2 regions of the Streptomyces sp. NPDC008086 genome follow, and region 1 is predicted to be linked to the other one. Evidence: riboswitches for the same ligand, from Rfam matches in the RefSeq annotation. Region 1 holds a riboswitch; the other holds the start of a gene.

Region 1 (11,499 bases):
CGCTCGTCCTCCAGCAGGGCCGCGATGGGGCCAGGCTCGCGGTGGCCCAGCGGCGGCATCGCGTTGAACAGATGCGTGGCGACCGTGGCGCCCGCCTCGATCGCCTCCACCGTCTGCTCGTACGTCGCGTCCGTGTGCCCGATCGCCGCGATGACGCCGTGTTCGGCGAGGAGGCGTACGGAGTCGAGGCCGCCCGGCAGTTCGGTGGCGAGGGTGACCATCGTGGCGTGCCCGCGCGCCGCGTCGATCAGCTTGCGGACCTCCGCGGGGTCGGGGTCGCGCAGGAGTGCCTCGGAGTGGGCGCCCTTGCGGCAGGGGGAGATGAAGGGGCCCTCGAAGTGGATGCCGGCGATGTCGCCCTGTTCGGCGAGTTCGCTGAGGAGGCCTGCGCGGCGGGTGAGGAAGTCCATGTCGCCGGTGACGGTGGAGGCGACGAGGGTGGTGGTGCCGTGGAGGCGGTGGGTGTGGATGCCCTTGAGTACGTCGTCGGGGGTGCCTGAGGTAAAGGAGGCTCCGCCTCCGCCGTGGTTGTGGATGTCGACGAAGCCGGGGATGACGTAGTGGCCGTCGAGGGCGATGCGGTGGGCGTTTTCCGGGGCTGTGGCGGTGATTCGGGTGCCCTCGATGATCACTTGGGCGTCTTTGACGGTTCCTGTGGGCATCACCGCGGTGGCGCCGGACAGGATCAGGGGCGCTTTGCCGGACGCGGGCTGCGGGTCGTGTGTGGCTGGTCGCGCAGTTCCCCGCGCCCCTGGGTGGGCTGCCATCAGGCCGATTCCTCCGTGCGGTCGGTGGATGTGAGGAGATCCCAGGCGAGGAGGCCCGCGCCCAGGCATCCCGCCGTGTCGCCCAGGGCCGCGGGGACGATGGACGGCAGCTTCTGGAAGGTCACCCGTTGCCGGACGGCGTCCCGCAGGGGTGTGAACAACGTTTCCCCCGCCTCGGCCAGGCCGCCACCGATGATCAGGGTGCGCGGGTCCAGCAGGGTGAGGGCGGTGACGAGGCCGTCGGCGAGGGCGTCGACGGCCTGCTGCCAGACCCGTACGGCGTTCGGGTCGCCGGACGTGACGGCCTTCGCGCAGTCGGCGGCGTCCGCTTCCGGGTCCCCGCAGGCGGCGGCCCATGCCTCGCTGACCGCCGCCGCGGACGCGAACCGTTCCAGGCAGCCGCGCTGCCCGCACGGGCAGGGGGTGCCGCCGGGGCGTACGACGATGTGGCCGATCTCGCCCGCGAAGCCGTGCGCGCCCGACTCCACCCGGCCGTCGATGCCGATGGCGCCGGCGATTCCGGTGCCGAGCGGCACGAAGAGGAAGCGGTCGGTGCCCTTGCCCGCGCCGATCCGGCCCTCCGCGAGGCCGCCGGTGCGCACGTCGTGGCCGAGGGCGACGGGGATGCCGCCGAGCCGGTCGGCCAGCAGCCGGCGCAGGGGTACGTCCCGCCAGCCGAGGTTGGCCGCGTAGGCGGCGATGCCCTCGGCCTCGTCGACGATGCCGGGGACGGCGACGCCGACAGCGGCAGCGGGCTCGCCGAAGCGCTGTTCGCCGTACGCGCGCAGCTCGGCGGCGAAGTCGAGGATGCCCTCGACGACCGCGTCCGGCCCGCGCTCGCGCCCGGTCGGGCGGCGGACCTGGTGGAGGAGCTCGCCGCTCGCCCCTGCCAGGGCGGCCTTCATCCCGGTGCCGCCCACATCGAGGGCGATGACATGTCTCACGGGGGACAGTGTGGCTTGCGTACCCGCGAGAGGTCTAGTCCACTTACGTGGTGTAGACCTTATGGGGGCAATATGTATGACGTTTCGAAAGTTTCGAATGATGGGTGTGGGGCGGTTCTGCGTGCAGCGGCGTAGGCGTACGGGGACGATCGCGGCGGTGTCCGCGCTGGGGCTGGTGGCGACGCTGGGTGGCTGTGGGCTGACCGGTGGTTCGGGCGAGGTGACGCTGAGGCTGGTGGCCGCCGACTACGGCGACAGCGAGGCCAACAGCTCCCAGAAGTACTGGGACAAGCTCGTCGAGGCGTACGAGGAGGAACACGCGGGCGTGCACGTCGACGTCACCGTGTACTCCTGGAACGACGTCGACGCCAAGGTCAAGGAGATGGTCGACGCCGGGAAGGCGCCGGACATGGCGCAGATCGGCGCGTACGCCGACTACGCCGCCAAGGACCTCCTCTACGAGGCGGACGATCTCCTCTCCATCCCCGTCCAGGCCGACCTCGTCGCGCAGCTCGCGGACGCGGGGCAGGTGAACGGGGTGCAGTACGGCATTCCCTTCGCCTCCTCCACGCGGCTGCTCTTCTACAACAAGACCCTCTTCCAGAAGGCCGGCCTCACCGCGCCGACCACCTGGCGGGAGCTGGCCGCCGACGCCGCGGCGCTCGAGGCGGAGGGCGTGAAGTACCCGTACGCGCTGCCGCTCGGGCCCGAGGAGGCGCAGGCCGAGACCATGCAGTGGCTCCTCAGCGGTGGGGGCGGGTACACCGACGCGGAGCTCGGCACGTACAGCATCGACTCCACGGAGAACGTCGCCACCTTCAACTGGCTGAAGAACAACCTCGTCGGCAAGGGGCTCACCGGGCCGGTCGCGCCGGGGCGGCTCAACCGGGCCGAGGCGTTCTCCGCGTTCGCGGCGGGCGATGTCGGCATGCTCAACGGCCACCCTTCCCTGATGCAGATGGCTGCCAAGAAGGGCGTGAAGTTCGGCATGGTGCCGATGCCCGGGCGGGAGGGGCCGACCAAGGTCTCCATGGGTGTGGCCGACTGGATGACGGCGTTCAAGCAGAACGGTCATGCCGAGCAGGTGGGCGACTTCCTCGACTTCGTCTACGACAAGGAGAACGTCCTCGACTTCTCCCGGGAGTACGACCTGCTGCCCGTCACGAACTCCGCGTCCACCGTGATGAGCGGGGCGCCTCAGGACGCCGATCTCAAGCCGTTCCTGGAGCAGCTGTCGCTTTCCGAGCTGTATCCGGTGGGGCGGACGTCGTGGGCCGCGGTCAGTGCGGGGGTCAAGAAGCGGATCGGTGGGGCGGTGGCCTCCGGGGGGAGTCCGTCGGCGATTCTTGGGCAGCTCCAGTCGACCGCGTCGCGGGCGGAGAGCGCGGAGTAGGTGTCGGTGGCGGGGGCTAGTGTGCGGGGCATGAGTGACGAGCCGACTGAGCGGGAGGGCCTTGCCGAGCGTGAGCGGGGTGTGCTCGCGCTGGAGCGGCGGGGGTTCTCGGGGCCCGGGGCGAAGGAGCGGGCGATCCGGGAGGAGCTGGGGTTGGCGCCGGTTCGCTACTACCAGCTGCTGAACGCTCTGCTGGACGACCCGCGGGCGTTGGCCCATGACCCGGTGACGGTGAATCGCCTGCGGAGACTGAGAGAACAGCACCGCGCCGAACGCTGACACCCGTTCCTCGCCCCCGCCGCCCCTACCCGTCCCCTCCCTGGGGGCTGCGCCCCCAGACCCCCGCTGTCGGCCCTCCGGGCCTCGTCCTCAAACGCCGGACGGGCTGAAGTACTCAGCCTCTCCGGCGTTTGAGGAGCGGGGTCTGGGGCGGAGCCCCAGAAGGATGGGACGGGTAGGGGCGGCGGGGGCGGATAAAGTCTGGGCATGGGTAGTCATACGGAAGCTCTCCCGACCCCCACCACCCGGCCCGGCCGCGCAGGCCTCGACGCGATTCTCAGGCGCCCCGCCCGCGCACTGATCGCCCTCGACTTCGACGGCACCCTCGCCCCGATCGTCCCGGACCCCGAGAAGGCGAGGCCGCACCCCGAGGCCGTCCCCGCCCTCACCGCCCTCGCCCCCCGCGTCGCGGCCGTGGCAGTGATCACCGGCCGACCGGCCGAAACCGCGGTGCGCTACGGCGGCTTCGCCGACACCCCCGGCCTGGAGCACCTGGTCGTACTCGGCCACTACGGCGCCGAACGCTGGGACGCCACGACCGGCAAGGTCACCGCTCCCGAACCCCACCCCGGCATCGCGGCCGTCCGCGCCGAACTGCCGGGCGTCCTCGACGGCATCGGCACCACCGGCACCTGGACCGAGGACAAGGGACACGCCCTCGCCGTACACACCCGCCGCGCCCCCGACCCCCAGGGCACCTTCGACACCCTCCGCGCCCCCCTGACCGACCTCGCCACCCGCAACGGCCTCATCGTCGAACCGGGCCGTATGGTCCTCGAACTGCGCCCACCCGGCATGGACAAGGGCGTGGCCCTCCTGGACTACGCCCGCGACCTCGGCGCCGAGTCCGTCCTCTACGCCGGCGACGACCTCGGCGACCTCCCCGCGTACGCCGCCGTCGAGGAACTCCGTTCCGACGGCACCCCCGGCCTCCTGGTCTGCAGCGGCAGCGAGGAGGTCACGGAGTTGTCGGAGAAGGCGGACGTCGTGGTCGACGGCCCGCAGGGGGTCGTACGCCTGCTGGCGGCCATCGCCGATCAGGCGGGCTGACCGGACTCCCCGGCCGCTTCATCCGTGAGCGCGTCCAACTGGTCCAGGAACCACCGAGCCGGCGGCAGCGCCGTCGCAGCCGCGGCCAGCCGTTTCGACCGCTCCGCCCGCTCCTCCGGCCTCATGGACAACGCCTCGTGCAGCGCCCGCGCCGTGTCGATCACGTCGTACGGGTTCACGGTGATCGCGTCGTCGCGCAGCTCCTCGTAGGCACCGGCCTCCCGGGAGAGCACCAGCGCGCAGCCCTCGTCGGAGACGACGGGTACTTCCTTGGCGACCAGGTTCATGCCGTCCCGGACGGGGTTGACCAGGGCCACGTCGGCCAGCCGGTACGCGGCGAGCGACCGGGCGAAGTCGTCCTTGACGTGGAGGACGACCGGGGTCCAGGTCGGGGTCCCGTAAGCGGAGTTGATCTCGTCCGCCAGCCGCTGGACCTCCGCCGTGTAGTCCCGGTACACCGCCAGGTCCTGTCGCGACGGGTAGGCGAAGGCCACGTGCACCACCCGCTCCCGCCACTCGGGGTGGTCGTCGAGCAGTTGCCGGTAGGACAGCAGGCCGCGCACGATGTTCTTGGACAGCTCGGTGCGGTCGACGCGGACGATCGTCCGGCGGGCGGAGCCGTCCGGTGCCGTGCCGATCTCGTGCCGCAGTGCCGTCATCCGCTCCTCGACGTCCGGCCGGCGGGAGCGCTCGCGCAGGAACTCGGCGTCGGCCCCGAGCCCGTGCACCCCGATCCAGGTGGTGCTCAGCGGCGGCGCGCCCGTCGGGGTGTGCTCGATGTGCTTCGGCTCGCTCGGCACGGGCGAGTACACCTGGATCCGCTCGGCGTCGATCTCGTTCGCGCAAGCCATGAAGCCGGACGCCCACCGCCAGGTCAGGAACGCCAGCCGGTCCGCGCCGAGCATCCCCCACACCAGCTGGGACCGGATGTCGTCCGGCAGCATCCGGAAGTACTCCGCCGGCGCCCACGGCGTGTGCGAGAAGTGGCCGATCCGCACGTCCGGGCGCAGCTCGCGCAGCATCCCCGGCACCAGGCACAGGTGGTAGTCCTGCACCAGCACCGCCGCGCCCGGCGCCGCCTGCCGCGCCAGTTCCTCCGCGAACGCCCGGTTGTAGGTCTCGTACGCCGCCCACTGGCGCCGGAACTCCGCGTCGAAGACCGGCTCCAGCGGCGTCTGGTACAGCATGTGGTGGACGAACCAGAGGACCGAGTTCGCGATGCCGTTGTACGCGTCGGCGTGCACGTCGGCCGGGATGGGCAGCATGCGCACGCCCTCCTCGCCGACCCCGCGCCGCACCGCCTCCCGGTCGCCGTCGGACAACGCCGAGCACACCCACAGGGCGCCCGCGTCCGGCCCGATCGCCGACAGTCCGGAGACGACACCTCCGCCGCCCCGCTTGGAGCGCAGCGAGCCGTCGCCCTGCACCTCGTACGAGACCGGGCCGCGGTTCGACGCGACCAGCACCTTGGCAGCACCCTGTTCGGCAGCACCCTGCGTGGAAGCCATACGCGTCAACCTAGCCCGGCTCGGAAACGCTCAAACGTGCGGTTCAGCTCAGTGGCGCATCATCGTCCGGCCCGTATACGGCGGGTGTCCGTCGTTCACGCGACCTTCCTCGTCGCGTACTCCGCGATCTCCACCATCGGCGGCCGCTCCTCCGTGTCCACGGAGTACGTACGCGGCTCGAAACCGTCCTCGCCCCGCTCGAACTGGGTGAGGGACGGGCGGACCAGATGGCCCCGGGCCAGCCTCAGCTGGGCCGTGCGATAGATCGCCGCGGACATCCGGCCGAGGGCCTGGCCGTCCTGATGGCGGTGCTTGCGCACGCCCACGTCCACCTGGGCCAGCGCGTCGAGGCCCACCAGGTGCAGGGCGTCGACCAGCATGCCCAGCTCCACGCCGTATCCGACGGGGAACGGCAGTTGTTCCAGCAGCGACCTGCGGGCCGCGTACTCGCCGCCGAGCGGCTGCACGAAGCCGGCCAGCTGCGGCCAGTGCATGTTCAGCAGCGGGCGGGCCATCAGTTCGGTGACCCGGCCGCCCTGGCCCGCCGCACCGCCCAGGGGACGGTCGTACATGCCCTTGACCAGGTCGATCTCGGGGTCGGTGAGCAGCGGGCCGACGATGCCGGAGACGAAGTCGGAGGAGAAGTCCTTCAGGTCGGCGTCGATGAAGCAGACAATGTCCCCGGTCGTGACGAGCAGCGAGCGCCACAGCACCTCGCCCTTGCCGGGCACGGCCGGGACGCGCGGGAGGATCGCGTCCCGGTGCACCACGGTCGCGCCCGCCGCCGCGGCGACCTCGGAGGTGCGGTCGGTGGAGCCCGAGTCGACGACGACGATCTCGTCGACCAGCGGCACCTGCCGCATGAGGTCGTGACGGATGACCGCGACGATGTCGCCGACGGTCTCCTCCTCGTCGAGCGCGGGCAGGACGACGGAGACCGACCGGCCCGTACGCTGTTTGGCGGCCAGGATCTGGTGGAGCGGGCGATCGCTCGCGGACCAGGAGCGGGTGCTCAGCCAGCGCTCGACTTCTTCCAGCACGTAAGCGGCTCCTTCGCGTGTGATCCATCTCGCGGTTCGGACGACTATCTCAACTGTCCAGGTTGTCGGTTACAGTCTTGAACAACGCGGGTGACCATCGCATGTCCTGGTTGGCCGCCGACCACAACTTCATACCGCTCATCCAGAGGGGCAGAGGGATACGGCCCGATGAAGCCCCGGCAACCCTCCAGCCGGTCTCGTTCACGCGAGGCTCCCGGCTAGGGAAGGTGCCAAATCCGTCTCACGGCGAGATGCGTCGTGAGGAAGATGAGGAGAAAGGGCCTCGCCTCACATGGCTGCGCAGACTGTTGCAAGCACCACCGACTCCACCACCGCTTCCACGGTAGACCTCGGCCCCGCCGCCGCGCTCTCCTGTCGCGAGTGCGGTCACCGGGTGCCCCTCGGGCCGGTCTTCGCCTGCGAGGAGTGTTTCGGCCCGCTGGAGATCGCCTACGACTTCTCGGCCTACGACACCGAGGAGCTCCGCAAGCGGATCGAAGCGGGCCCCGCGAACATCTGGCGCTACGCGCCCCTCCTTCCCGTCCCGGCCGACGTGGCTACCAAGCCGAACATCAACCCCGGCTGGACCCAGCTCGTCAAGGCCGACAACCTCGCCCGTGAGCTGGGCGTGGACGCCGGCAAGCTGTTCATCAAGGACGACTCCGGCAACCCCACGCACTCCTTCAAGGACCGCGTCGTCGCCCAGGCCCTGGAGGCGGCCCGCGCCTTCGGCTTCACCACCCTCTCCTGCTCCTCCACCGGCAACCTCGCCGGCGCGGTGGGTGCCGCGGCCGCCCGGGCCGGCTTCCGTTCCTGCGTCTTCATCCCGCACGACCTGGAGCAGGGCAAGGTCGTCATGGCCGCGATCTACGGCGGCGAGCTCGTCGGCATCGAGGGCAACTACGACGACGTGAACCGATTCTGCTCCGAGCTGATCGGCGACCCGGCCGGTGAGGGCTGGGGCTTCGTCAACGTCAACCTGCGGCCGTACTACGCCGAGGGCTCCAAGACGCTCGCGTACGAGATCTGCGAGCAGCTCGGCTGGCAGCTCCCGGACCAGCTGGTCGTCCCGATCGCCTCCGGCTCGCAGCTCACGAAGATCGACAAGGGGCTGCAGGAGCTGATCAAGCTCGGGCTCGTCGAGGACAAGCCATACAAGATCTTCGGTGCGCAGGCCGAGGGGTGCTCGCCGGTGTCGGTGGCCTTCAAGGCGGGGCACGACGTCGTACGGCCGCAGAAGCCGAACACCATCGCCAAGTCGCTGGCGATCGGCAACCCGGCGGACGGGCCGTACGTGCTGGACATCGCCCGTCGTACCGGGGGTGCGGTGGAGGACGTGACGGACGAGCAGGTCGTCGACGCGATCAAGGTGCTTGCGCGGACCGAGGGGATCTTCGCCGAGACCGCCGGTGGTGTGACCGTGGGCGTGACGCGGAAGCTGATCGAGAACGGACTGCTCGACCCGACCCTGACGACTGTCGTGCTGAACACCGGCGACGGACTCAAGACGCTGGACGCGGTGGCCGGTACGGGGCTTACTGCGACCATTCGTCCCAACCTTGATTCGTTCCGCGAGGCTGGTCTCGTCTAGGGGCCTGTCCCATGGATTTTCGTCTGCGGGCCGTGGGGGCCGGTCGCGCAGTTCCCCGCGCCCCTAGGGGCGACTACCCGACCGGAGGTCATACGTGAGCGTCAACGTCCGCATCCCCACCATCCTGCGTACCTACACGGGTGGCCAGGCCGAAGTGACAGCCGAGGGCGGCACCCTCGGCGAGGTCATCGCCGAACTGGAGAAGAACCACACCGGGATCGCCGCCCGGGTGCTGGACGACCAGGGCAAGCTGCGTCGGTTCGTGAATGTCTACGTCAATGACGACGACGTCCGTTTCGAGCAGGGGCTGGAGACGGCGACGCCGGACGGTGCGGGCGTTTCCATCATCCCGGCCGTCGCCGGTGGCTGATCGAGGCTGACCGAATGACCGATCATTACCTTCGGTAACCCCGGTCACCGAGAGTTCATCGAATTGCCCCCTCCGTGAGAGAAGCGGAGGGGGCAATTCTGTGTGGTTGAGCGAGGTACAGTTGGGGAACGCGTCGCCGATCCAAGGGTCGGCGCCCCTTTATCTCCACCGCGAGCCCGACAAGAAGTAGCCAAAGTGTGCGGGTTTTTTGCGGCTTTTGTTCCGTTTGCCGGGTCCGACTTGACCTGAAGTCAGCGGAATTGTCCCCACATTCCCGACCGGTCGTGCCCGGATTTCTCGTCCGATTGACCTGTTGCAGACGGCAGTTGGGCAGATACATTCAGCCGCGGTCGACGCGTTCCGGCGCACGCCCCCGACCGATGGGGGGTGAGGTCTGACCCGGATCCGCGAAGTGTGGATCTGTGCAAGGGCCAGTAATAGGGGAGTTAGGCATGGCTCAGGGCACCGTCAAGTGGTTCAACGCGGAGAAGGGGTACGGCTTCATCGCGGTCGACGGTGGTGCGGATGTTTTCGTCCACTACAGCGCGATCCAGATGGACGGGTACCGCACCCTGGAAGAGGGCCAGCGGGTCGATTTCGAGATCTCGCAGGGTCAGAAGGGGCCGCAGGCGGACATGGTCCGGCTGGCGACCGGCTGAAGCACGCGTCGACTTAACAGCAGCGACGTTCTTCTTCGAAGGGCCCGCACCTCCCGGGGTGCGGGCCCTTCGCCGTGCCCAGCCACAGGGGGGCGATCCCCGAGAGCCGCTTGCGCCCGCCCGTCGCCCGACCGCCACCCCACATCGAGCCCTCGCTTCGCGAGGGCGCCTTGCACTCTCCGGGGGCGAGTGCTAATCATTGGCGTTAGCACTCTGAAGGTGAGAGTGACAAAGAAGGACCGGGTCGGTGAGGCCCGCAGGCCGGGTGGGGCAAGGAACCACAAGGCATGTGAGCCGTCCGTCGCGGGCGCGGGCGCGGTCCGAAGGAATCACCCCCAGTCCTGGAGGGACCACTTCACATGGCCAAGATCATCGCGTTCGACGAGGAGGCGCGGCGCGGCCTCGAGCGCGGCATGAACCAGCTCGCGGACGCCGTCAAGGTGACGCTCGGCCCCAAGGGTCGCAACGTCGTCCTCGAGAAGAAGTGGGGCGCCCCCACGATCACCAACGATGGTGTGTCCATCGCCAAGGAGATCGAGCTCGAGGACCCGTACGAGAAGATCGGCGCCGAGCTGGTCAAGGAAGTCGCCAAGAAGACGGACGACGTCGCCGGTGACGGTACGACCACCGCGACCGTTCTCGCCCAGGCCCTGGTCAAGGAGGGTCTGCGCAACGTAGCCGCCGGCGCCAACCCGATGGCCCTCAAGCGTGGTATCGAGCGTGCCGTCGAGGCCGTCTCCGCCGCCCTGCTCGAGCAGGCCAAGGATGTCGAGACCAAGGAGCAGATCGCCTCCACGGCCTCCATCTCCGCCGCCGACACCCAGATCGGCGAGCTCATCGCCGAGGCGATGGACAAGGTCGGCAAGGAAGGCGTCATCACCGTCGAGGAGTCCCAGACCTTCGGTCTGGAGCTGGAGCTCACCGAGGGTATGCGCTTCGACAAGGGCTACATCTCGGCGTACTTCGCCACCGACATGGAGCGTATGGAGGCCGTCCTCGACGACCCGTACATCCTGATCGCCAACTCCAAGATCTCCGCGGTCAAGGACCTGCTCCCGCTGCTGGAGAAGGTCATGCAGTCGGGCAAGCCGCTGCTGATCATCGCCGAGGACGTCGAGGGCGAGGCCCTGTCGACCCTGGTCGTCAACAAGATCCGCGGCACCTTCAAGTCCGTCGCGGTCAAGGCCCCGGGCTTCGGTGACCGTCGCAAGGCCATGCTGAACGACATCGCCATCCTCACCGGTGGCGAGGTCATCTCCGAGGAGGTCGGTCTCAAGCTCGAGAACACCTCCCTGGACCTCCTGGGCAAGGCCCGCAAGGTCGTCATCACCAAGGACGAGACCACCATCGTCGACGGTGCGGGCTCCTCGGACCAGGTCGCGGGTCGCGTGAACCAGATCCGTGCCGAGATCGAGAACAGCGACTCGGACTACGACCGCGAGAAGCTCCAGGAGCGCCTGGCGAAGCTCGCCGGTGGCGTCGCCGTCATCAAGGCCGGTGCCGCGACCGAGGTCGAGCTCAAGGAGCGCAAGCACCGCATCGAGGACGCCGTGCGCAACGCCAAGGCGGCCGTCGAGGAGGGCATCGTCGCCGGTGGTGGCGTGGCCCTGCTGCAGGCCTCCGGTGTCTTCGAGAAGCTGGAGCTCGAGGGTGACGAGGCGACGGGTGCCGCCGCGGTCAAGCTCGCGCTCGAGGCTCCGCTGAAGCAGATCGCCGTGAACGCCGGTCTTGAGGGCGGCGTCGTGGTGGAGAAGGTCCGCAACCTCACCCCGGGTCACGGTCTGAACGCCGCGACCGGTGAGTACGTCGACCTGGTCGCCGAGGGCATCATCGACCCGGCGAAGGTGACGCGGTCCGCGCTGCAGAACGCCGCGTCGATCGCTGCGCTGTTCCTCACC
Region 2 (11,499 bases), on a different contig from region 1:
CGGCCTGTTTCGGCTACGTGCTCCGGGGGCCGTCGGCGCCGGTGACCCGTGCCCTGATCGCCGTGTGCTGCCTGGTCTTCCTGATCGGCCCGGCGGCCGGACTCGGTCCGGCGTACGGCACCGGTGACGAGCTGCTCGCCACGCAGCGGGCCTACTTCCACCGCTGGGGTGTGGTGCCCGCGGAACTGTTCGAGGGCTCGCCCCGGGCCGCCCTGACCCCCGCCACTGCCCTCTTCGTGCACGGCAGCTGGGTGCACCTGCTCGGCAACATGCTCTTCCTCTACGTCTTCGGCGCGATGACCGAGGAACGGATGGGCCGCGTCCAGTTCACGCTCTTCTACCTGGGCTGCGGCTATCTGGCCCTGCTGGGCTACGCGGCCGCCAACGACGACTCCACCCAGTCCCTGGTCGGCGCGTCCGGGGCGATCTCCGCGGTTCTCGGCGCCTTTCTGTTCCTCTTCCCCGGGGCGCGCGTGACAAGCCTGCTGCCGTTCCTGCTCTTCCTGCCGCTGCGCTTCCCGGCATGGGTCGTGCTGCCCTTCTGGGCGGCACTGCAATGGGTGGCGGCGGGGCGGGCCGACCGGGGGCCCGGGGTGGCCTACCTGGCGCACCTGGTGGGCTTCGGCCTGGGCTTCGGCTACGCGTGGGCCCGCTTCGGTCGGCCCACTAGAGTGAAGGCCGCCCCAGCTCCGGCCCCCGAGGGAGAGAACCAGCCGTGATCACCGCGATCGTCCTGATCAAGACCAGCGTGGACCGGATCCCCGAGATCGCGGAGCGGATCGCTTCGCTGGAGAGCGTCACCGAGGTCTTCTCCGTCACCGGCACGTACGACCTGATCGCCATGGTGCGGGTGAAGCGGCACGAGGATCTCGCCGAGGTCATCCCGGGCCGGATCAGCAAGATCCCCGGGGTGGAGGCGACGGACACGCACGTGGCGTTCCGGACGTACTCGCAGCACGACATCGAGGCCGCGTTCGCCATCGGTCTTGACAGCTGAGGCCCACGGCCGCCGACGGCCGCGGATGAAGAGTTCTTCATCCGGCCCTCATCCTTCTCACCGTGTGCCGACCACAGGATCGGACACATGGCTTTCACTCGTCGTATGGCGGCCCTGTCCGCCGTCGTGCTGATCCCACTGGGCATCGCCGCGACCAGCTTCGCCCTCACCGACCGTCCCGCGTCACCGAAGGTCCCCTCCGAGGTGGTGTTGGAGAGTGACTCCCCCTCCCCCACCCCGGTGGTCACTCCCAAGCCGACACCGACGCCGGACACGACCCCGACCGACGAGGTCGTGTCACGGCCTCCGGTGACCGACAGCCCCACGAATGATGACGATGACGACGACCACGGCCAGAGTGCGGGCAACAGCGGATCCGACGACGACGGACCCGACGACAGCAACTGACCCGGCTCGTCGGCGGATCACCGCGCGGGTGCGCATCCTGCTGTGGCTGCTGCTCGTCATGGCGGTCGCGCTCATCGAGGTCGCCACGACGACCCGCTCGTTCCTGATGCGGGACGTCGACAACCGGATCAGCCGGCTGCTCACTCAGGAGACCGGTGAGTTCGCCGGCTTCGAGAAGCGGGGCGGGGACCCGCAGACGGGACAGCCGTTCACCAGTGCCCGGCGGCTGCTGACGGTCTTCCTGGAGCAGCAGAACCCCGACACCGACGAGGAACTGATGGGCCTGGTGCGCGGCACGGACGGCGTGCTGCGCCAGCTTCGGCAGCCCAGCGACATCTCCGTCGCACTGCCCCTGTACCGGGACTCCGACGCCAAGCGCCGCATCTTCGACTCGCCCGACCCCACCGGCACCCTGAGCCGGCCGGAGGGGGAGATCCGGTGGGCCAAGGTCACCGTGGCGCACGCGGGCGCGAAACCGGACGCCGCGTTCGTCGTGGCCTTCCACTCGGAGCGGGAGCGGGAGCGGGTGAACCAGGTGTTCCGCGCCCTGCTCATCATCTCCGGGGTCGCCCTGCTGCTCACCACGGGCATCGCCTGGGTGGCCGCCGGGCGCATCCTGCGACCGGTGCGCGTGGTGCGTACCGCTGCGGCGCAGATCACCGAGCAGGACCTCACCCGACGGATCCCGGTGCACGGCAAGGACGACATAGCCGCTCTCGCCGAGACGTTCAACAGCATGCTCGACCGCCTCGAGCGGGGCTTCGCCGCCCAGCGCGAGTTCGTCGACGACGCGGGCCACGAGCTGCGCACCCCGATCACCATCGTGCGCGGGCATCTGGAGGTCATGGGCGACGATCCGGCCGAACGTGACGAGACGATCCGGCTGGTCACCGACGAGCTGGACCGGATGAGCCGCATCGTCGAGGACCTGCTGCTGCTCGCCAAGGCCGAGCGGCCCGACTTCGTCGTCCCCGAACCGGCCCAGGTCGCCGAACTCACCGCCGACGTCTTCGTCAAGGCCCGCACCCTGGGCGACCGCGACTGGCGGCTCGCCGGGGTCGCCGACGTGGAGTCCGAGCTGGACTTCCAGCGCATCACGCAGGCCATGGTGCAGCTCGCGCAGAACGCCGTGCAGCACACCGTGCCGGGCCAGACCATCCGGATCGGCTCCCGGGTCGTCGGACCGTACATCGAGCTGTACGTCGCCGACCGGGGCCCGGGGGTCCAGCCGACCGACGCCGAGATCATCTTCGAACGCTTCCGGCGGGGCACCGCCCGGCGTGGAGCACGTGCCTCCGGCGCCGGACTCGGGCTGGCGATCGTCAAGGCCATCGCCGAAGGGCACCACGGCCGGGTGCGGCTCTCCGAAACCCCCGGCGGCGGCGCCACCTTCACCCTCGTTCTGCACGCATCCCCCGCACCGGAAGGGCAAGACACGTGAACCGCATCCTCATCGTCGAGGACGAGGAGCGCATCGCCTCCTTCGTGGAGAAGGGACTGCGCTCGAACGGATTCACCACGACCGTCGTCACCGACGGCGACGCCGGCTACGAGTACGCCCTGACCGGCGGCTTCGACCTGCTCGTCCTCGACATCAACCTGCCCGGCCGGGACGGCTTCACGATCCTGCGTGAGCTGCGCGAGGCCCGGGTGACGACCCCGGTGATCGTGCTGACCGCGCGGGACTCCGTACGGGACACGGTGGCCGGTCTGGAGGGCGGCGCCGACGACTGGATGACCAAGCCGTTCCGCTTCGAGGAACTGCTCGCCCGGGTGCGCCTCAGGCTGCGTACGGCGGCCAGGGCGCCGGAGGTGACCGTGCTCAGAGCGGGCTCGCTCAGCCTGGACCTGCGCACCCGCCGGGCCCGGGCCGACGAGCGGACCGTCGACCTGACGGCCCGTGAGTTCGTCCTGCTGGAGCTGTTCCTACGGCATCCGGGGCAGGTGCTGTCCCGCGAGCAGATCCTCTCCCACGTGTGGGACTACGACTTCGACCCCGGTTCCAACATCGTGGACGTCTATGTCCGCACGCTGCGCAAGAAGCTCGGCGCGGAGCGGGTGGAGACGGTGCGCGGGATGGGGTACCGACTGCCCGGCGGGTGAAGGCCCTTCGCACCGGGTGAAGTTCCCTTCATGTTCGGCTCATCGACGGCTCACCGCCCGGGTGAACCCTCGATGACGTGACACTGAACCCTCGCGCTCTCACTGCCCTGTCCGTGGCGCTGACGCTGTGCGCGCTGCTGGCCGTCCCCGGGAACTTCGCCGGGCTGGGCGGCGACGCCCGCTTCACCCTCGCGGTGTTCGTCCTGGCGACCTGTGCGTGGATGGGTACGTCGATCGACGACACGTACATCGCGCTGGGCGCCGCGCTGGCCCTGACGGTGACCGGCGTGATCAGCAACGACACCCTGTTCGGCACCCTCGGCGACTCCACGGTGTGGCTGCTGATCTGCGCCTTCGTCCTGGCGGCGGCGGTGACCCGGACGGGACTGGCGGGGCGTGCGGCGGTGTTCCTGGTCAGCGGCGCCCGCACCGTGCGGCAACTGGTGCATCTGACGACGGCGGCCCTGGTCGTCACGGCGTTCGCGGTGCCGGCCACCTCCGGCCGGGCCGCGCTCGCGCTGCCGGTGTTCCTGGCCCTGGCCAAGGTGCTGGCCGACCGCAGGCGACTGGTCGTGATGCTGGCGCTGCTGTTCCCGACCGTGATCCTGCTGTCGGCGGTGGCCACCCTGATCGGCGCCGGCGCGCATCTGATCACCGTGTCGGTGCTGTTCGAGGCGACCGGGGAGCACATCGGCTTCACCGAGTGGCTGTTGCTGGGCCTTCCGCTGGCCTTGACGTCGTCCCACCTCGCCGCCGAGCTGGTGCTGTGGACGACGACCCGCCGCGAGGACCGACGTGGCCCCGTCCACATCACCGCCGAGCAGATCCAGGAGCACAGCGAACAGCCGGTCACCGGCCCCTGGGCGCAGACCGAGAAGCGCTGCGCGCTGCTGCTGGCCACGGTCGTGCTGCTGTGGTGCAGCGAGCCGCTGCACCATCTGTCGCCGGCGATCGTGGCGCTGATCGGCGCGGTCGTCGCCTCCTCGCCCGCCCTCGGCACCGTCAAGCTGAAGGACGCGCTGAAGACCGTCCCCTGGTCGCTGCTGCTGTTCATGGCGGCGACGATGGCGATGGGCGTCGCGCTCGCCGACTCGGGAGCGGCGAAGTGGCTGGTCTCGGGGCTGCCGGCGAACGAGTCCCCGGTCGTGTTCCTGGTGATCGTGGTCGTCGTCAGCACGGCGGCCCACCTGGTCCTGCAGTCCCGCTCCGCCCGCTCGTCGGTCCTGGTGCCGCTGGTGGTGGCTGCCGCCGCGGGCGTCGGCGTCAACCCGGTCGCCGCCGCGCTCGCCTCGACCGCCGCCGCCGGCTTCTGCCACACCCTGCCCGCCTCGGCCAAGCCGGTCACGCTCTTCGCCCAGATCCCCGGCACCCCGACCTACACCCCGCGCGACCTCCTGCGGCTGTCCGCCTTCCTGGCCCCGCTCACCGCCGCGCTCGTCCTGCTCTTCGCCGTGGTGGTCTGGCCGCTGCTCGGCGTCTCCGTCACCCGTTAAGGAGCCCCCATGCTGAACCGTGTCGTCGTAGCCCCCAGCGGCTTCAAGGAGTCCCTGTCCGCGGAGGCCGCCGCCGACGCCATCGCCGCGGGTGTGCGCCGGGTCCTGCCGGAAGCCGAGGTCGACCTCATCCCGCTGGTGGACGGCGGTGAGGGCACGGCCCTCGCCCTGGCCACCGCGACCGGGGGCAGGCTCGTCACCATGCCCGCCACCGGCCCGATCGGAGAGACGGTCGTCTCCCACTTCGCCGTACTCGGGTCCGGGGACACGGCGGTGGTGGAGATGGCGGCGGTCGCCGGCCTGTCCCTCGTCCCGCGCGACCTGCGCGACCCCGGCGCCACCACCACGTTCGGCGTCGGCGAACTGATCCACGCCGCACTCGACATGGGCATGAAGCGGATCCTCGTCGGCTGCGGCGACTCGGGCACCTCGGACGGGGGCGCCGGTGCGCTCCAGGCCCTGGGTGCCCGCCTTCTGGACGGGGACGGCATGGAACTGCCCCTCGGCGGCCGGGAACTGAACCGCCTGCACCGCATCGACCCGTCCGGCCTGGACCACCGCCTGGCACAGGTGGAACTCCTCGTCGCCTGCAACCCGTACAACGTCCTGTGCGGTGAGCGGGGCGTGGCCCGGGTCTTCGGCCCTCAGAAGGGCGCCACCCCGGAAGACGTCGAGGAACTGTCGGCCGGCCTGGAGAACTGGGCCTTCGTCCTCACCCGTGACGTGGCCGCCTCGGACACCGATCTCCGGTACGGCCCGGGAACCGGCGCCTCCGGCGGTCTGGGGGCCGGCCTGGCCGCCCTGGGCGCCCGGCTCCTGCCCCGCTTCGAGGTGCTCCTCGACCACCTCGCCCTGGACGCCCGGCTGGCCCGGGCCGACCTGGTGATCACCGCCGAGGGCGCCCTGGACCACCAGACGCCGCGCGGCAAGGTCCCGGCCGAGGTGGCCCGGCGTGCCAAGCTCTACGACCGCCCGGTCCTGGCCCTGGCGGGCACCCTCGGCGAGGGTGCGCAGGACGTGCCGGGCGTGGACGCCTGCCATGGCATCCTGCCCGCGCCGATGATCCTGGCCGAGGCCATGACCCGGGCGAGCGAGCTGCTCACGGACGCCACCGAGCGCGCCCTGCGGATGATCGTCCTGGGCACCCGGCTACCGCTCATGCTGCCGCCCCAGGCTTCGCCGCCGGAGGCTCACGCGGAGGTGTCCGGCACGCAACGGCCGTCCTCCGTGCGGTAGTTCCACCGGGCGCCGTCCGTCACGAGCTCCTTCACGGCGTTCACGAACCGCTCGACGTGCTCGTCCGGCGTACCGGCCCCGAAGCTCACCCGGATCGCGTTGAGGGACTTCTCGCCGGGGGCCGCCTCCGGGGCACCGCACTCGCCCTGCGTCTGCGGGTCGCTGCCGAGCAGCGTGCGGACCAGCGGGTGGGCGCAGAACAGGCCGTCGCGCACCCCGATGCCGTACTCGGCGGAGAGCGCGGCGGCGAAGTGGGAGCTGTTCCAGCCGTCGACGACGAAGGAGATGACACCGACGCGCGGGGCGTCGTCGCCGAAGAGGGAGAGGATCCGGACCTCGGGGACCTCGGCGAGGCCCGCCCGCACCTTCTCGATCAGGTACTGCTCGCGCGCGACCAGGGTGTCGAAGCCCGCCTCCGTCAGCGCCTTGCAGGCGGAGGCGATGGAGTAGGCGCCGATGACGTTCGGGGAGCCGGCCTCGTGGCGGGCGGCGCTCTCGTGCCACTCGACGTCCACTCCCCCGTCCTCGCGCCGGGTGACCTTGCGGCTGGCGCCGCCGCCCGCGAGGTACGGCTCGGCCTCGCGCAGCCAGTCGGCGCGGCCGGCGAGGACGCCGGAGCCGAACGGGGCGTACAGCTTGTGGCCGGAGAAGGCGACCCAGTCGACGTCGAGGTCCTGGACGCTCACCGCGTGGTGCGGAGCCAGCTGGGCGGCGTCGAGCACGATCCGGGCGCCGTGGGCGTGCGCGGCCGCCGCCAGTTCCCGTACGGGCCACAGCTCACCGGTGACGTTCGAGGCGCCGGTGACGCAGACCAGGGCCGGGCCGTGGGGGTCCCGGTCGGCCAGGGCGCGCTCCAGGGTCTCGACGGCCTGGCGCGGGGTGCGGGGAGCGTTGAGGTAGGTGACCTGCGCGTTCGTCCACGGCAGCAGGGAGGCGTGGTGCTCGGTCTCGAAGACGAAGACCTGGCAGTCGGCCGGCAGGGCGGCGGCGAGCAGGTTCAGGGAGTCGGTGGTGGACCGGGTGAAGACCACCTGGTCGCCGTCCCGGCAGTCGAGGAACTCGGCGACCGTCCTGCGGGCGTTCTCGAACAGGTCGGTGGAGAGCTGCGAGAGGTAACCGGCCCCGCGGTGGACGCTGCCGTAGTAGGGCGCGTAGGCGGCGACGTCGTCCCAGACGCGCTGGAGGGCCGGGGCGCTGGCGGCGTAGTCGAGCGCGGCGTAGGTGACCTCGCCGCCGGTGACGAGCGGGACGGTGACATCACGGCCCAGAACGGGCAGCGGGGTGCAAATGGCCTGGTCGAGGGCAGCGCTGGAGACAGACATGGGGAACTCCCGTGAGAGGCATGCGAGTCGAGGGCATGCGGAAAAGAGAAAAAGGGTGCGCGGAGGCGGGGCTCAGCAGCCCTATCGCATTCGCTTGCTCACGGAAGACTCCCTCGAACGACCAGGACCCCTGGTTTCGAGAGGGGCCCGCGCTTGCCGTAGACCTCGCTGCCTACGGCCTGGTCTTCACCCGGGGCACCCCGCCACGGACGGAGGGTTGCCGGACAGTCGGCCGGGGCCTCATGACTGTCACTCATGACCTGTCGAGAACGTACGCGAAATGATCGTGGTCCCGCAACTCATGTCCGAATCGCGGGACCACAGGCGTATCGTCACGCGTTACTGGCAGCCACCCACCGGTCCAGCGTCCGCTTCGCCGTCCCCGAGTCGATCGACTCCGCCGCCTTCGCCATCCCGGCTCGGATCTGCTCGGTGAGCGGGGCGTCCGTCGGGTTCAGCGCCACCAGTGCGGCGGCCGAGTTGAGCAGTACGGCGTCCCGTACCGGCCCTGTCTCCCCGTTCAGCAGGCGCAGCGCCACGTCGGCGTTGTAGGAGGCGTCGGCGCCGCGCAGCGCCTCCACCGGCACCAGCTCGATACCGACGTCCCGCGGGTCGAAGGCCTCCTCGGTCACCTTGCCGTCGCGGACCACCCACACCTTCGACGTGGCCGTCGTCGTCAGCTCGTCGAGGCCGTCGTCGCCGCGGAACACCAGCGCGGACGAGCCGCGCTCGGCCAGTACGCCGGCGATGAGCCCCGCCATCCGGGTGTCGAAGCAGCCGACGGCGGAGGCGGTGACGCGGGCGGGGTTGGTCAGCGGGCCTAGGAGATTGAACGAGGTCGGGATGCCCAGGTCCCGCCGTACGCCGCCGACGAAGCGCATCGAGGGGTGGAACTTGGCGGCGAAGCAGAAGGTGATGCCGGCCTCGTCCACCACCCGTGCCACACCCTGCGGCGACAGGTCCAGGTTGATGCCGAGCTTCTCCAGCACGTCGGAGGAGCCGCTCGCGGAGGACGACGCGCGGTTGCCGTGCTTGACGACCTTCGCGCCGGCGCCCGCGATGACGATGGCGGACATGGTGGAGATGTTGACCGTCTTGGCCCGGTCGCCGCCCGTACCGACGATGTCGACGGCCGGGCCGGGGATGTCCAGCGGCTGCGCGTGGGCGTACATCGCCTCCACGAGACCGTTGATCTCCTCGACCGTCTCGCCCTTGGCCCGCAGCGCCACCATGAAGCCGGCGATCTGCGCGTCGGAGGCCTCGCCGCTCATGAAGCGGTCCATCGCCCAGGCCGTGTCCGCGGCGCTCAGGTCCTCTCCGGCCAGCAGGGCACTCAGCACGTCGGGCCAGGAACGGCCCGCCGCGGTGTCGCCTCCAGCGGGGGTCACAGCGCTCATAAGCCGCTCCTGGATCAGTTGTGGTGTCCCGCACTACGGGACGCGAGTCTCAACGGGGTCCACCCTATCCAGCCGGGGGTACGGCGAAGGGCCCCGTCCGTACAACGGACGGGGCCCTTCAACCGTGGCGTGGCTAGCAGTACTGGCAGGATCGCGGTCCCCCCGCGCCCCTCCAGGGGCGCGGGGAACTGCGCGACCAGCCACGACGGAGCCGCGGACGACAACGCGCCCAACACGGCGCCACCAGCGGAGCGTCAGTGGTGGCCGTGGCCGCTCGTGATCTCCTTGTACTCCTCGACGGACGGCTTGGGGATCTGGCCGTCCTCACCGAAGTAGGACTTGCTGAGCTTGGCGCGCAGCTTCTCGGAGCCCTTCACCTTGCGCTCGACGCCGTTCTCGTCGACCGTCGGGCCGATCTCGAGCGGCTTGTACTGCTCGTGCGCGGTGAGCGTGTGCAGCGCGTCCTGGCTGAGCGGCTCGTGCACCTCGATGTACTCACCGTGCGGCAGGCGCTTGATGATGCCCGACTCTCGGCCGTGCAGCACCTTGTCCTTGTCCCGGCGCTGCAGGCCGAGGCAGATCCGCTTGGTGATGATGAACGCGAGGACCGGTCCGACGAAGAAGCCGATCCGGACGAACCAGGTGACCGCGTTGATCGACAGGTGGAAGTGGGTGGCCCACAGGTCGTTGCCACCGCCGACCAGACCGATCATGTACACCGTGACCCAGGCGACGCCGAACGCGGTGCGCGTCGGGGCGTTGCGCGGGCGGTCCAGGATGTGGTGCTCGCGCTTGTCGCCGGTGACCCAGGACTCGATGAACGGGTAGACCGCGATCGCGCCCAGGACCAGACCGAAGAGCACCAGCGGGATGAACACGCCCAGGACGAGCGTGTGACCCCAGAAGTTGACCTCCCAGCCCGGCATGTACCGGACCAGGCCCTCGGCGAAGCCCATGTACCAGTCGGGCTGGGCGCCCGTGGACACCTGGTCCGGCCGGTAGGGGCCCATGGCCCAGATCGGGTTGATCTGCGCGATGGCCGCGATGACCGCGATGACACCGAAGACCAGGAAGAAGAAGCCTCCGGCCTTGGCCATGTAGACCGGCAGCAGCGGCATGCCGACGACGTTCTTGTTGTTCTTGCCGGGGCCCGCGAACTGCGTGTGCTTGTGGTAGAAGACCAGGATCAGGTGGCCGACCACCAGACCGAGCATGATGCCCGGCAGCAGCAGGATGTGGATCGAGTAGAACCGGGCCACGAAGTCGACGCCCGGGAACTCGCCGCCGAAGAGGAAGAACGAGATGTACGTGCCGACGATCGGCATGGACAGGATCGCGCCCTCGGTGAAGCGCACACCGGTGCCGGAGAGCAGGTCGTCCGGGAGCGAGTAGCCGGTGAAACCGGTGAACATGCCGAGGACGAACAGCAGGAAGCCGAACAGCCAGTTGATCTCACGCGGCTTACGGAACGCGCCCGTGAAGAACACGCGCATCATGTGCACGAACATGCCCGCGAGGAAGATCAGCGCCGCCCAGTGGTGGATCTGCCGGATCAGCAGACCGCCGCGGACGTCGAAGGAGATGTGCAGCGTCGAGCTGAACGCCTCCGACATGAGCTGTCCCTGCAGCGGGACGTAACTGCCGTGGTACTCCACCTCGTTCATCGACGGGTGGAAGAACAGCGTCAGGTACACACCCGTGAGGATGATGATGATGAAGCTGTAGAGGCAGACCTCACCCAACATGAACGACCAGTGGTCGGGGAAGATCTTGCGCATGTTGGCCTTGGCCAGGGAGTAGATCCCCAGCCGGCCGTCGGCCCAGTCGGCTACGCGCTCGCCGGCCGGCGCCTTCCCGCGAGAGCGGGAGTCGGTGGTCTCTGTAGTGCTCATCCGCGCTCCCAGAATGCAGGACCGACGGGCTCTTCGAAGTCGCCGAGCGCCTCGAGGTAGCCCTCGTCGTTCACGCCGATGCGCAACTGCGGCAGGGCGTGGCCGGCGGGGCCGAAGATCACTCGGGCACCGTCGGAGAGGTCGAAGGTGGACTGGTGACAGGGGCAGAGCACGTGGTGCGTCTGCTGCTCGTACAGGGAGATCGGGCAACCGACGTGGGTGCAGATCTTCGAGTACGCGACGATGCCCTCGTGCGACCACTCGAGCTCGCGCTTGTCCTTGATGTCGTCGGGCTGGAGCCGGACGATCATCAGGGCGGCCTTGGCGATCTCGTTCTGGAAGTCGTGGTCGTGCTCCTCCAGGCCCTCCGGCTTGGCGAAGGTGAGGGAGCCGACCGCGACGTCCGAGGGACGCAGCGGCTCGTCGGTGTTCATGTTGACGAGCAGCTTGCCCTTGGACCACAGGGTGTGGCGGAGCTTGGTCCCGGGCAGCGGGCCGAGGTCACGCAGGAGGACGACGCCGGAGAGCGGGAACAGGGCCAGCGCGCCGAACATCGTGTTGCGGATCAGCTTGCGGCGACCCAGCGCGGACTCCTTGGCGCCCTGCTTGAAGTCGGCCATGACCTTGGCCTTGACCTCGGGCTCCGCCGCG

Evidence for each region. Region 1 has a riboswitch for S-adenosylmethionine ahead of thrC (threonine synthase). Riboswitches for the same ligand answer to the same signal wherever they lie in the genome.
Region 2: linked by a shared signal. The riboswitch ahead of ACFZBP_RS27735 (aminotransferase class V-fold PLP-dependent enzyme) and the one ahead of thrC (threonine synthase) in region 1 are both predicted to bind S-adenosylmethionine.

What each region holds. Positions count from the first base shown of each region.
Region 1 is NZ_JBIBIA010000006.1:165,068-176,566, forward strand. Features, by position in the region: gene nagA (N-acetylglucosamine-6-phosphate deacetylase) at 1-767, opposite strand, end outside; gene ACFZBP_RS22140 (ROK family protein) at 767-1,711, opposite strand; gene ACFZBP_RS22145 (extracellular solute-binding protein) at 1,812-3,104, shown strand; gene ACFZBP_RS22150 (DUF3263 domain-containing protein) at 3,135-3,383, shown strand; gene otsB (trehalose-phosphatase) at 3,591-4,433, shown strand; gene ACFZBP_RS22160 (trehalose-6-phosphate synthase) at 4,421-5,941, opposite strand; gene ACFZBP_RS22165 (glucosyl-3-phosphoglycerate synthase) at 6,037-6,981, opposite strand; SAM riboswitch class I at 7,117-7,255, shown strand; gene thrC (threonine synthase) at 7,274-8,572, shown strand; gene ACFZBP_RS22175 (MoaD/ThiS family protein) at 8,667-8,942, shown strand; gene ACFZBP_RS22180 (cold-shock protein) at 9,395-9,601, shown strand; gene groL (chaperonin GroEL) at 9,961-11,499, shown strand, end outside.
Region 2 is NZ_JBIBIA010000008.1:62,459-73,957, reverse strand. Features, by position in the region: gene ACFZBP_RS27770 (rhomboid family intramembrane serine protease) at 1-719, shown strand, start outside; gene ACFZBP_RS27765 (Lrp/AsnC family transcriptional regulator) at 716-997, shown strand; gene ACFZBP_RS27760 (small secreted hydrophilic protein) at 1,085-1,405, shown strand; gene ACFZBP_RS27755 (ATP-binding protein) at 1,335-2,846, shown strand; gene ACFZBP_RS27750 (winged helix-turn-helix domain-containing protein) at 2,843-3,508, shown strand; gene ACFZBP_RS27745 (SLC13 family permease) at 3,586-5,001, shown strand; gene ACFZBP_RS27740 (glycerate kinase) at 5,011-6,237, shown strand; gene ACFZBP_RS27735 (aminotransferase class V-fold PLP-dependent enzyme) at 6,192-7,559, opposite strand; SAM riboswitch class IV at 7,704-7,820, opposite strand; gene trpD (anthranilate phosphoribosyltransferase) at 7,892-8,956, opposite strand; gene ACFZBP_RS27725 (cytochrome bc complex cytochrome b subunit) at 9,211-10,848, opposite strand; gene ACFZBP_RS27720 (ubiquinol-cytochrome c reductase iron-sulfur subunit) at 10,845-11,499, opposite strand, start outside.